One region of the Erwinia billingiae Eb661 genome, then DNA from elsewhere that is predicted to be linked to it. Evidence: predicted binding sites of a transcription regulator. Region 1 holds the regulator's gene; each other region holds the start of a gene.
What was found. The regulator LexA, encoded in region 1, represses DNA repair genes until DNA is damaged. The targets are predictions, from matches to a motif close to TNCTGTATGTACATACAGNA.

Region 1 (3,100 bases):
GATCTAAAGGATCGGGCAGATCCTGTTTACGGCATTGCTCACGCAACGCCAGCAGATCGGCCTTTGAATCATAAGGCAGCACATACATAATAGGGCGCGATGTATCCAGCGCCAGCTCGGAAACCGGCTCGGCGGGAATCGCTTTACTTTTTACCAGGAATTTTACTGGTAAATTCAATAAGTTATAATATAAGTTACGCCAACCTGACATAGATACCATGAAGCCTCTTGTTAGCAAAGCGCCGCAAGCATACCAGAAAGCGCCAGTGAGATCTGTGGTGTTGCAAAATGTGCGCCACCCAGACATTGACGTTAAACATCTCAAAGGGTTCCCTGATTATGGCAAATAACGTCACCGGATTGACTCGTATCATTAATGCCGCCGGTTATTCCTGGAAAGGAATACGCGCCGCCTGGCAAAACGAAGCGGCTTTTCGCCAGGAAGCGGTGGCCGGCATTGTCGCGGTGATTGTGGCGTGCTGGCTGGATGTGGACGCCGTCACGCGGGTGTTGCTGATAGGGTCCGTGATGTTGGTGATCATTGTTGAAATCCTTAACAGCGCGCTGGAAGCGGTGGTCGACCGCATTGGCAGCGAGATGCATCCTTTATCGGGTCGCGCCAAAGATATGGGCTCCGCTGCCGTGTTGCTGACGATACTACTCGCTGTTTTCGTCTGGGTAATGCTGCTAATTCCCTGATTGCGGCGCGCTTTCCATAATCTGACAAACTGCTGTTTTTTCCACATCTTTAGGTTTTCAACGCACAAATACCTGTATATACTCACAGCTGACTGTATAAACAACCAGGGGGCGGGATGAAAGCACTAACTGCAAGGCAGCAGCAGGTTTATGACCTGATACGCGACCACATTAACCAGACCGGCATGCCACCGACGCGGGCAGAAATCGCTGCACAGCTCGGTTTCCGTTCCCCGAATGCGGCTGAAGAGCATCTCAAAGCGCTGGCACGTAAAGGCGTGATCGAGATTGTTTCCGGCGCGTCTCGCGGTATCCGTCTGATGATGGAAGAAGAGGAAGGGTTGCCGCTGATTGGCCGTGTCGCCGCAGGTGAACCTTTGCTGGCGGAAGAGCACATTGAAGGCCACTACAAGGTGGATCCTGAACTGTTCAAGCCGGGCGCCGACTTCCTGCTGCGTGTTAGCGGCATGTCGATGAAAGATATCGGGATTATGGACGGCGATCTGTTGGCTGTGCATAAGACTCAGGATGTGCGTAACGGCCAGGTCGTGGTTGCGCGCATTGACGACGAGGTGACGGTAAAGCGCCTCAAGAAGCAGGGCAATATCGTGCATCTGCTGCCTGAAAACGGCGAATTCCAACCGATCGTGGTCGATCTGCGCTTGCAGACCCTGTCGATTGAAGGTCTGGCCGTCGGCGTAATCCGCAACGGCAACTGGCTGTAAACGCCTGACCTTAACGCGCTGCTTTTGCGGCGCGTTTCTCTTTTGGTAAGCTGTATGCCTTATTGACTGGCATATACAGCTTCCGTGATGCTTTTAAGCCAGTCGCACAGTGGATGACCATGCGATTATTTTCTCCCTCAGATAACCAACTCTGGCGGCTGGCGCTGCCAATGATCCTGTCGAATATCTCCGTGCCCTTACTGGGCCTGGTGGATACCGCGGTCATTGGTCACCTTGACAGTCCTTCCTACCTCGGCGGCGTTGCCGTGGGCACTACCGCGACCAGCTTCCTGTTTATGCTGCTGCTGTTCCTGCGGATGAGCACCACCGGATTAACCGCGCAGGCCTTTGGTGCGGGTGATAAACCGGCGCTGGCCCGCGCACTGATGCAGCCGCTACTGATTGCCCTGGCGGCTGGCCTGCTGTTTATTCTGCTGAAATCCCCGCTTAACCACCTGGCGCTCTCTGTCGTGGGTGGCGATCCTGCCGTGCTGCATCAGGCCGCCCTGTTTATGAATATCCGCTGGTTAAGTGCACCTGCGACGCTGGCCAACCTGGTATTACTGGGCTGGCTGCTGGGCGTACAGTATGCCCGTGCGCCGGTGATCCTGCTGGTTGTCGGAAACCTGGTCAACATCGTGCTGGATCTGTGGTTCGTGATGGGGCTGGGCTGGGGCGTGCAGGGTGCGGCGGCGGCCACGGCGATTGCAGAATACGTCACGCTGGCGATTGGGCTGGTTATGGTCTGGCGGGTGCTGAAGCTGCGGGGCATTTCGCTGCCGATGCTGAAAACCGCCTGGCAGGGCAATTTCGGCCGGCTGCTGCGGCTGAATCGGGACATTATGTTGCGATCTTTACTGCTGCAACTGTGCTTTGTTTCCTTGACGATATTGGGTGCGCGGCTGGGCAGTGAGGTCGTCGCCGTCAACGCCGTATTGTTGATGTTCCTGACCTTTACCGCTTACGCGCTGGACGGCTTTGCCTATGCGGTAGAAGCCTGCTCCGGCGAAGCTTATGGGGCAAAGGACGCAAAAAGGTTGCTGCTGATTTGGCACGCGGCCTGTCGCCAGGCAGGACTGGTGGCACTGGCCTTTTCAATTCTCTATGGCCTTGCCGGCACGCATATTGTTGCCTTACTGACCTCAATCCCCGAACTGCAGCAGCAGGCTGACACCTATCTGTTCTGGCAGATTGTCCTGCCGGTCTGCGGTGTCTGGTGTTATCTGCTGGATGGCATGTTTATTGGTGCCACGCGCGCCAGTGAAATGCGCAACGGCATGCTGATTGCGGCACTGGGCTACGGCGCGACGCTGTTCACCGTGCCGTCGTTAGGCAACCATGGTCTGTGGCTGGCCGTTACCGTGTTCCTGCTGCTGCGTGGGTTGACGTTGTGGCTCATCTGGCGCAGGCACTGGCGCAACAACAGCTGGTTTGCGGGCTGAAATAATTCGTTACACCCACCTGCCGCTTCGTTATCTGCTGATCTCCCTGCCTTTTTTCACTTTTCGTTGTCACTTTTAGCTAAAAATGTGGCTTTATCTTTCGCCATTACGGGCAAACTCGCCATCATCTACTACAATTATCTGTACGTTAAGCAGTTAAGCAGCGTTTTATGTTGCTGCTGTGTGGTCTGCAAAGACGAAATCCCTAAAGCTGTGAACCTAAGGTTGAGGAGT
Region 2 (3,100 bases), 2.3 Mb from region 1:
CCCGGCGTCTGCGCTGCGGAAATCGCAATATGATCCCAGGCCGGATGCGCAGCAAAGAACTGTTCAATCTGCTGATTGTCGGCGGTATCCAGCACGGCAACTTCGACCTCTCCCAGTCGTGCTGCGGCTGCCTGCAGCTTATCCAGACTGCGTGAGGCAATGGTCACCCTGGCACCTTCAGCCACGAATGCCGCCGCGATGGCTTCACCGATCCCGGAACTGCCGCCGACCACTAATACTTGCTGTTGTTTAAAAGTCATCATCTTCTCCTCAGGTTTTCCTCAAGCTTATGCCTCTCGCTTTCTTGACGGAATATGCAACACTTGCAAGGGATTGTTGCCGCTACATTGAGAATCGCTATGCTGAAAGATATCCGTGACATCGCCTTATTCAACGCCATCGTCGCCTGTGGTTCACTCTCTGCGGCCGGGCGACAGCTGGGATTATCGCTGGCTGTGGTCAGCAAAAGGCTGACGCAAATGGAGCAGCAGCTTGGCGTGCGTCTGTTTCATCGCACCACGCGGCATGTCTCGCTGACCGACGAAGGGTTGGTGTTTACCGAACATGCTCTGCGGCTGCAGCAGGAGCTGGACTCGATTGAGAGTGCGCTCTCATCAAGGCAGGGCAAAGCCAGCGGCACCTTGCGCATTACCTCTTCGCACAGTATGGGCCAGCGCTGGCTGTCGCCGATTGTCACCCGATTTATGCAACAGCATCAGAGCGTCAAACTGCATCTTCACCTGAGCGACAGGGTGATCGATCTGGCGGCCAGCGGCTACGATTTGGCAATACGCTACGGCGCGCTGGCGGATTCCCGGCTGGTCGCTCGGGAACTGGTGCCAAATCAGCGCGTGCTCTGCGCGTCTCCTGCGTATCTGCAGCAGGCCGGTGAGCCTCTGTCACTGGAGGAGTTAAGCGCGCACAGCTGCATTATCTCTGGCGATAACCCGGTCACCGAGTGGACCTTTGGCGCCGGGGAATCTCAGCGCAGCGTACAGATCAACGCCCGTTTTCACGTCAATACCGGTGAGGCTGCACACGGCCTGGCACTGCACGGTGCCGGGATCGTGGTGAAATCTGTCTGGGATGTGGCAGACGACCTCAAATCCGGCAAGCTGGTGCAGGTTCTCACTGACCATCCTCTTCCCGCCGCGCCACTGCATGCGATCTGGTTGAATGGCAAGCAACAGCCTCCGCGCGTGCGGCTGTTTGTCGACTATCTGCGCGAGGCGCTCGCCCAGCAGTGGCAGGATTTCAGCCTGACCCGGCCCGACTAAAGTCTTTTGCTGGCTGGCTCGCAAAACAACATTTCAGCGGCTTTTTTGCTCGATCATCTACACTTCTGACTGTATGTTTAACCAGTTATCCTAATGAGGAACAAGAAGATGAATGTTGAAATCGTTGAGCGTGAAGAGAGCAAAACAGCCGGTTTTCATCTTGTGGGCCCGTGGGAAGTCACCGCGCCCGAAGGCTTTGACAAACTGGTGGCCTGGACCAGCAAGCATAATGTGATGGGCCCATGGATGGGCGTGTATCACGGTAATCCGCGGGCGGTGCCAGCGGAAGAGCTGAAAATTGAAACGGTGATCGGCGTGCCGACCGACTTCGAGCTGCCTGAAGGGAGTGAGGGCGCCAGGCTCAGCATCATTCCCGCCGGAACCTATGCGATGAATCTGGTGCATGTGAACGACGGTGATTTCACCAAACCCTGGTATGCCTTCTTTGATGAGTGGCTGCCGGACAGCGGGTATGTGATGGCGGAAGGGCCCTGTTTTGATCACTACCTGAACGACGGTTCGCAGAGCGGCGAATGGGATATCGAGCTCTATATTCCGGTCAGCAAAGCGGAATAAAAATGAAAGAGCAGCGCAATCACTCACGCTGCTCTTATTGCGAACCCTGCAATCGGCTTAGCCGGTTTACCGTGCAGGTTTTAACCCTGCAGCAAGCATCCGGGGCACGCTATTTACGCAGTTCTTCCTTCAGGTCCTCCACATCGCCAGCGCTGACCGGTGATGCGGCATTACCCCAGCTGTTGCGAACGTAGGTAATGACATCGGCCATTTCCTCATTGCTTAGGGTGCCGGCAAACGAAGGCATCGCTGGCGCGGTTGGACGGGTATCCGTATCCACGCCACGGCTGCCCGCAACCACCACATGGATCAGCGAGGTGGCGTTCGGCGCATTCACCAGCGGGTTATTGGCCAGCTGAGGGAAGATATTCTTACCGCCCTGGCCCTGAGGCGCATGGCAGGCAGAACATTTCGCTTCATAAATCGTTGCACCGGTTTTCATCCGACTGTCGTCTGCGGCCAGTGCTCTCGGCTTGTCATCGCCCTGTTTTGGCGTGGCTTTCAGGTAGGTGGCGACCGCTTTCAGATCCTCGTCGCGCCAGTATTGCGTCGAGTTCTTCACCGCATCCGCCATCGGCCCGGACGCGATGTCATACCGGTTTACGCCGGTACGCAGATAGCTGACGATATCTTCCTGCGTCCATTTGCCTAAACCGGCATGCTCATCGCTGGTCAGATTCGGTGCCCACCAGCCTTCGACCACCGCGCCGGACAGGAACGCGCTGTTCTTGTCACCGCCGAGGATGTTTTTCGGCGTATGGCAGGTTCCGCAGTGGCCTAACCCTTCAACCAGGTAAGCGCCACGGTTCCACTCCGCCGATTTGCTCATATCCGGCTTGAATTCGCCCTTATCGAAGTTCATCCAGTTCCAGACAATCAGACTGGTACGGACGTTAAACGGAAAGGGCAGCTGGTTGGACTCAATTTCCTGATGGATAGGTTGCAGGCTCTGCAAATACGCCCACAGGTCAGCGTTATCCTGGCGGGAGACTTTGGTATAGGCGGTGAACGGCATGGCGCCGTATAGCCGCTTGCCACCGTGGCCAATCCCTTCGGACATGGCGCGCTGGAAGTCATCAAAACTCCAGTTGCCGATACCGGTTTCACGATCGGGAGTAATGTTGGCACCAACCAGTTTACCGAAAGGCGTGTTCAGGCCAACGCCACCGGCGAACGGTTTTTTCGGATCGACGGTATGGCAGGCGGTACAGTCACCCAGCGTGGCGATGTAGCGGCCACGTTCAATC
Region 3 (3,100 bases), 1.5 Mb from region 1:
GCCCGTATGTCGAAGCTGACGACACCTTCAATCAGGCTGAGCTGCACTGTGGCAGCTTTCACGTGGTTCCCACGCCGGGTCATACGCCGGGCAGCACCAGCTATCTGTATGCCTCACCCTTTGGCAAAACCTATCTGTTTGTTGGCGACACCATCACCATGTCACACGATCGCTGGGTGACGGTGTTGGTGCCGGAAAGCAACGAAGCGGATTTGAAAAAGTCGATTGAGTTCTATCGGGCGCTGAGGCCCGACGTGGTGTTGATGGGCACTACCGCCGGTCATTTGTCGTGGCAGGAAGTGACGATGCGCGAATGGCTGGCGTTGCTGGATGAGGCGGAGAGTTCGCCGCTGGATCTGCGCCAACGGCTGCCTGACTAGCCGGCGATCAGGAGGCAACGTTGCCGGACGAATCGGTACGTTGCAGATCGACCGCGCTGTTTTCACGCTCGCTACTGCGGCTACAGGGCACCAGCTTTTGTACGCCGCTGTAGGAGAAGAAGGTGTCGTCGTCTGAGGTGTTCACCACCATCTGATCGCCATTGCGGAACAGCACGATCGACACCTTTACCCCGTTATCCGTTTTGGAACGCTGATTACCCGCCGCAATCTGGAAATTATCGCCCGGCCACATAAGGGTGGTCAGGCCATATTGCGCCTGGGTGACGGTCATCGTGGGGCGGCCTGGGCAGGTAATCTGAAATTCGGTGTTGAGTGGCGGCGTGTCGTTGTTAGCCTGTGCAGCAAAGGTGGCACAGACGAGCAAACATCCAGTGGCGATAGTGCGGAACATGGGCAGCGGTCTCCGGGCGATTCTCTCTGATTTCATTGACTATATGTCAGAAAGCCTACCACAGGACGCTACCCACGTTTGCCTTAAGTGTTACTAAATCCCCGGCCGAGATTAATTATTCAGCGAGTTCATCTCTTTGATCTGATCCTGATTCACCGCCTGCTGCTTACCATTTTCATCGGTATACATCACCATGCCGGTGGCTTTATCGACTTCAGGTTTCCCCTGGACCACCACGGTGCTGCCATCCTTCATCTGCAGAACATGGTCGCTGGAACAGCCTGCCAGCAGCAATCCGCCAGCGAGTAAGGTCAGTGCACAAGCTAATTTTTTCATTTTAGGTTTCCTTCATTGGATTCAACACTGTGCAGTGTAGCCTGGTGATTTTCGTTAATTTGATGAATGTTGCGGAGAATTCCGTTTGCTTCACAGATTGGCGGCGCGAGGCCATTTTTCAGTTTATTCCTGGAGGGCAAATTTTCATTGAAGGTTGCGGACATTAACTGTATTTTTATCCAGCATTTATAACCAGGATAACCCCATGTTTGTAGAACTGACTTACGATAAGCGCAACGTTGCCGGATTGCCCAATGCGCAGGAACTGATTCTGAACGAGCTGGAGAAGCGTATTCAACGCGTTTTCCCGGCTGCCGAAGTGAAGGTAAAACCGATGCAGGCTAATGGCGTGAAAACCGATGCCAGTAAGAGTGACAAGTCGGTGATGCTGCGGATCATTGAAGAGATGTTCGATGAAGCCGATCAGTGGCTGGTGTCAGAAGAATTTTAAACGACGGTGGGCATTTTTCACACTGTGCGCGTCCATCGCTAAAGTTTTCACCCGCTGAGCCGAAGATGTTCCCAGGGCATAACGATTGGGAATGCGATGATGGCAGTACTTTATATTCCGTCACTGGTCAGTTTACTGGTGAACGCTGAAAAGCAAAAAGGCAGTGGGTTGACGCAGCAGGAAGTGGAACAAATTCGTGATAATGCCACCTGCATTTCCGTGCCGGACAACCTTGTCCGGGGGATGGATCCGTCACGAGGATACCGTGATATCGATCCTGCAAGATGCTGGGAGGCGTGGCGTGACTCTCGCTCTCCGGGTCTGGCACAGACGGCATAATACGCAGTCGCCGGACTATTTCGCCCGTTGAGCAATTTCCGCATACAACAATTCGTAAACTTTCGCGGCATGGGCCGCACTGTCGCGCAGCATTTGAATGGCATCTTCAAGCGTCTGCGGTTCGATATTGCCAACAATACGCCAGCCCAAAGCGATGTTTTTCGCTTCTTCCAGTCGGTTGGGGTTATCTTCGATTGAAGCAGCTTCTGACACAGAATTCTCCTGATTTGCGTTTTGGCCCTATTTTACGGATCAACACTCCGCCATCTCAACCCCCGATTTCTGCCGGAGTGTAAAAACGTCCGTTTTTTACGCTTTTTTGACCAAAAAGGCGTTTTATCCGCCCAAATCAGAAAAAATCACGGCAAAAAACAGATTAATCCTGGTGATGAATCAGCACTATTTCACCCTTTGCCACTGACTACCAGCCCTTTAGCTGTAAAAGTTCGCTTAAAATCCTCAGACGAAAAAAAACCGCCCTTAGCAGGCGGTTTTCGTTAGCAAGCTACTATTCAGCTGAAGTAAGGGAATTTACGATCTATCCCGTTAACGTTAAGGGTGATATACCCCACCGGGGCCGCGCTGACCGGGGATGCCGCCTCCGTTGTCGCTAAGGTCACGACCCCATTTTCATTGGCGCCGATGCCCGCCAGGCCGTTGTGGAAACTTAAGCGCGCGTTGGGCGTGACGGTGCCGACGGTGGTCAGATCGGTAACCTCCGACAGATCCGGTGTAAATAAGGAACACTCCCCGGCTTCAAACCGCGTTGGCCCGGTCGATCGCACGTTAAACATGGTGTCGCCACTGCCCGCTTTCAGCTTCACCCAAACCTCGACGATATTCTGATAGCTGCGCGCATACTTGACGTCAACCACCGCCGTGGTGCCGCGATGGAACATATCGGCCCACACCGAGCTGACGCAGCGCTGCAGATTCAGGTAGGTGACGCCCGAGGAGATGGTTTGCAGCGGGCTGGCCGCGGTGCCGGAAGGATTGGCCGTCGACTGTTTGCTGACCATCTCCAGCGTCCACTGCTGATTGGCTTTCGGGAAGACAAATTTGCCGATGCGATACCATTTATCGGTGTCCGAGGTGTTACTGAGCTTATAGCCGCTGTACCAGCCGGCTTTCATCGATCCGGTCATGGTGGTGCCAAAGTTTTCATCACGACGCCAGCCGCTC
Region 4 (3,100 bases), 1.1 Mb from region 1:
ACGGAAACCGTACTCAACCAGCGTCTCTTTACGCGCACGGTCACCTTTGTACATCCCGCCGATTTGCGGAATGGTGACGTGGGATTCGTCGACCACCAGCAGGCCGTCCGCCGGTAAGTAGTCAAACAGGGTTGGCGGCGCTTCGCCCGGCCCGCGCGCGGAGAGATAGCGCGAGTAGTTCTCGATACCGGAGCAGTAGCCCAGCTCGTTCATCATCTCCAGATCGAACTGGGTACGCTGAGAGATGCGCTGCTCTTCCAGCAGCTTGTTGTTGTTCAGCAGCACCTTGCGCCGGTCGGCCAGCTCCACTTTGATCTCTTCCATCGCTTGCAGGATGCGCTCGCGCGGGGTCACATAGTGGGTTTTCGGGTAGATGGTGTAGCGCGGGACCACGGAAGTGACCTGCCCGGTGAGCGGGTCGAAGATCGACAGGCGCTCGACCTCTTCATCAAACAGTTCGACGCGCAGCGCATAATCGTCCGATTCCGCCGGGAAGATATCAATCACTTCGCCGCGCACGCGGAAGGTGCCGCGCTGGAACGCCTGATCGTTGCGGGAATACTGCAATTCCGACAGGCGGCGCAGGATAGAGCGCTGATCGATCACCATGCCACGGGTCAGGTGCAGCATCATCTTCAGATACAGGTCAGGATCGCCCAGACCGTAGATGGCCGACACCGAGGCGACCACGATCACATCCCGTCGCTCCAGCAGCGCTTTGGTCGCTGACAGACGCATCTGCTCGATATGTTCGTTTACCGAGGCATCCTTTTCGATAAAGGTGTCGGAGCTGGGCACATACGCTTCCGGCTGATAGTAGTCGTAGTAAGAGACGAAGTACTCCACCGCGTTATCCGGGAAGAACTCTTTCATTTCGCCGTACAGCTGCGCCGCCAGCGTTTTATTCGGTGCCAGCACCATGGTTGGCCGGTTTAAGTCGGCAATGACGTTGGCCACGGTGAAGGTTTTACCTGAGCCGGTTACCCCGAGCAGCGTCTGGTGCGCCAGCCCGTCTTCCAGCCCCTCTTCCAGACGACGGATCGCCTCGGGCTGGTCACCAGCGGGTTTGAATTCGGAGTTGAGTTTAAAGACTTTGCTCATTGAGTGGCTACCTGGTAATGAATGACGCGAACAGGATCCTAATTTTACTCTGCTACTGCGAATTTACCAGAAAAAAAGACTGGATATAATTACAGTAATTTTGCAAGATATTGCTCATGCGTTCAGCGTTGCCCTTTCCCGGCCCAGTGGGCAATCAGCAATGCGGCTGGTCGGACAGGTTATCCCCAAAAGAGGAAGCGCTTTAACATTTGTCAAGCAGCACTGACAAAATGCGGTGAGCCAGGCAACTGAGATTTTTCGGGTGCTTGATTTTAACTAACATATTGATAAATCACCCTTTGCGCTCAGAGATGAGTTTCGCGTCAACTCGTGCTCAACCCGCGTCCGCTCTCGCCTGCCGTAAGTTTTCAGACGCTCATGCACATGGTTATCCACAGGAATGGTGGATAACTGATTTGAGCGCCCGAGCCGTCTGATGTGTATAAAACCGCATTGCCCTGCGATCGGGGCCGCAAATATTTTTTTTTGCATTATTTTCGCCTGACGCTTGAGGATTAATGGTCCTGAAAGGCATATTTCCCCCGTTGCCGCTAGCCTTATTTCGACGTTTTTTTCAGTTTGATGACAGTCGCGGGTTGCCACTGAGACAGGCAACTGCACCAGAAATGATTCGTCCATAGCACTGACAAAGTGCAGCGGAATATTACCCCGGGCAATTGTTTAAGTTTTATTACTAATTACTGGTGCTAATCATCAGGCGGGCGGGCGTTTTCTGAGACTTTTGCCAGGTTGGCCTGCCAATTGCAAGACTCTGTCTAACCGCCTCACGCTTTCATAACACCAGAGCGAGGAGCACAAAGCCGCAGGCGTCTCGCATGAGACGTTGACGACTGTTTGCCACACGACGTAGAGCGGATGCAACCAGGTGCGATCGAAAACTGTCTGGAGGAGAGTGTCAGATGCTCAGCTTACGTTCAATCAACCAATTTTATGGACAAAATCACATCCTGTGGGATGTTGATCTGGATCTCGCCCCAGGCACCTGTACCGGCGTACTGGGACGTCCCGGCATGGGAAAAACCACGCTGGTCAACTGCATCATGGGCCATCTGCCGATTAACAGCGGCTCGATGACCTGGCAGGAAGCCAACCGCCCGCCGCAGGATCTGCTGCTGCAGCCGATGGAGCAACGGGCTGCGCTGGGCATTGGCTATGTGCCGCAAGGGCGACAGCTTTTCTCCCAGCTTAGCGTGGAAGATAACCTGCAGATTGCGCTGCTGGCCGGCGCGGGCCTGGAACGCCATCGGGCCATTCCGCAGATGGTCTATGACCTGTTCCCTGCCCTCTACTCCTTGCGCCATCAGCGCAGCGGTGATTTACAGATTGAGCAGCAGCAGCAACTGGCGCTGGCCAGAGCGCTGGTGTTGCAGCCTAAGCTGTTGATCCTGGACGAGCCAACCGAAGGCATGTCGCCGTGGCTGGAAGAGGAGATGGGCAATCTGATCCATCGTCTGAATCACGATTTCGGCCTGACGATCCTGCTGCTGGAGCAACGCATTTCGTTTATCCGTAAGGTGGCGGATTACTTCCTGCTGCTGCATCGGGGCCGCAACGTGGCGCACGGCAAAGTCGCCCAGCTGGACGAAAGCATGCTCAATACCTGGATGACGGTGTCTTGACGGTAAGGTGGGCGGAGGAAACTCCGCCCGAAGGGTTAACCGTTATAACGGCAGCTGCACGTACTGTGCCAGCTGGTCGAACTGTTCTGGCTGCGTCAGATAGGGGATCTCACCCAGCATTGGCGCCGGCAGCCGCTGTTTAAGCGCCGCCAGATACTCGGTGTGGCGTTTTCCCGGCGGTTGAATGTCATTGGCTATCCAACCCGCCAGACGCAGTCCGCTGGCCTGAATTGCCTGTGCGGTCAGCACCGCATGATTGATACAGCCTAACTTCACGCCCACCACCAAAATCACCGGCAGCTGTTCCGCCACCGCCCAGTCGGCAAAGGTGGTCTGCTCAGAGAGCGGCGTAAACCAGC

Region 2: a site for LexA is predicted at 1,345-1,364, ahead of sbmC (DNA gyrase inhibitor SbmC). Genes of this name have one in related genera too.
Region 3: a site for LexA is predicted at 1,294-1,313, ahead of EBC_RS10340 (DinI-like family protein). Genes of this name have one in related genera too.
Region 4: a site for LexA is predicted at 1,179-1,198, ahead of uvrB (excinuclease ABC subunit UvrB). Genes of this name have one in related genera too.

What each region holds. Positions count from the first base shown of each region.
Region 1 covers NC_014306.1:369,171-372,270, forward strand. Annotated here, with positions in the region: gene plsB (glycerol-3-phosphate 1-O-acyltransferase PlsB) at 1-211, opposite strand, end outside; gene EBC_RS03060 (diacylglycerol kinase) at 340-699, shown strand; gene lexA (transcriptional repressor LexA) at 816-1,424, shown strand; gene dinF (MATE family efflux transporter DinF) at 1,544-2,866, shown strand.
Region 2 covers NC_014306.1:3,212,163-3,215,262, reverse strand. Annotated here, with positions in the region: gene EBC_RS16170 (SDR family oxidoreductase) at 1-260, opposite strand, end outside; gene EBC_RS16165 (LysR family transcriptional regulator) at 360-1,277, shown strand; gene sbmC (DNA gyrase inhibitor SbmC) at 1,386-1,853, shown strand; gene EBC_RS16155 (cytochrome c) at 1,963-3,100, opposite strand, start outside.
Region 3 covers NC_014306.1:1,909,650-1,912,749, reverse strand. Annotated here, with positions in the region: gene EBC_RS10355 (MBL fold metallo-hydrolase) at 1-380, shown strand, start outside; gene EBC_RS10350 (hypothetical protein) at 388-792, opposite strand; gene EBC_RS10345 (YgdI/YgdR family lipoprotein) at 904-1,128, opposite strand; gene EBC_RS10340 (DinI-like family protein) at 1,334-1,579, shown strand; gene EBC_RS10335 (hypothetical protein) at 1,676-1,918, shown strand; gene EBC_RS10330 (hypothetical protein) at 1,934-2,131, opposite strand; gene EBC_RS10325 (glycosyl hydrolase family 28-related protein) at 2,431-3,100, opposite strand, start outside.
Region 4 covers NC_014306.1:1,518,908-1,522,007, reverse strand. Annotated here, with positions in the region: gene uvrB (excinuclease ABC subunit UvrB) at 1-1,101, opposite strand, end outside; gene EBC_RS08445 (ABC transporter ATP-binding protein) at 2,022-2,741, shown strand; gene bioD (dethiobiotin synthase) at 2,784-3,100, opposite strand, start outside.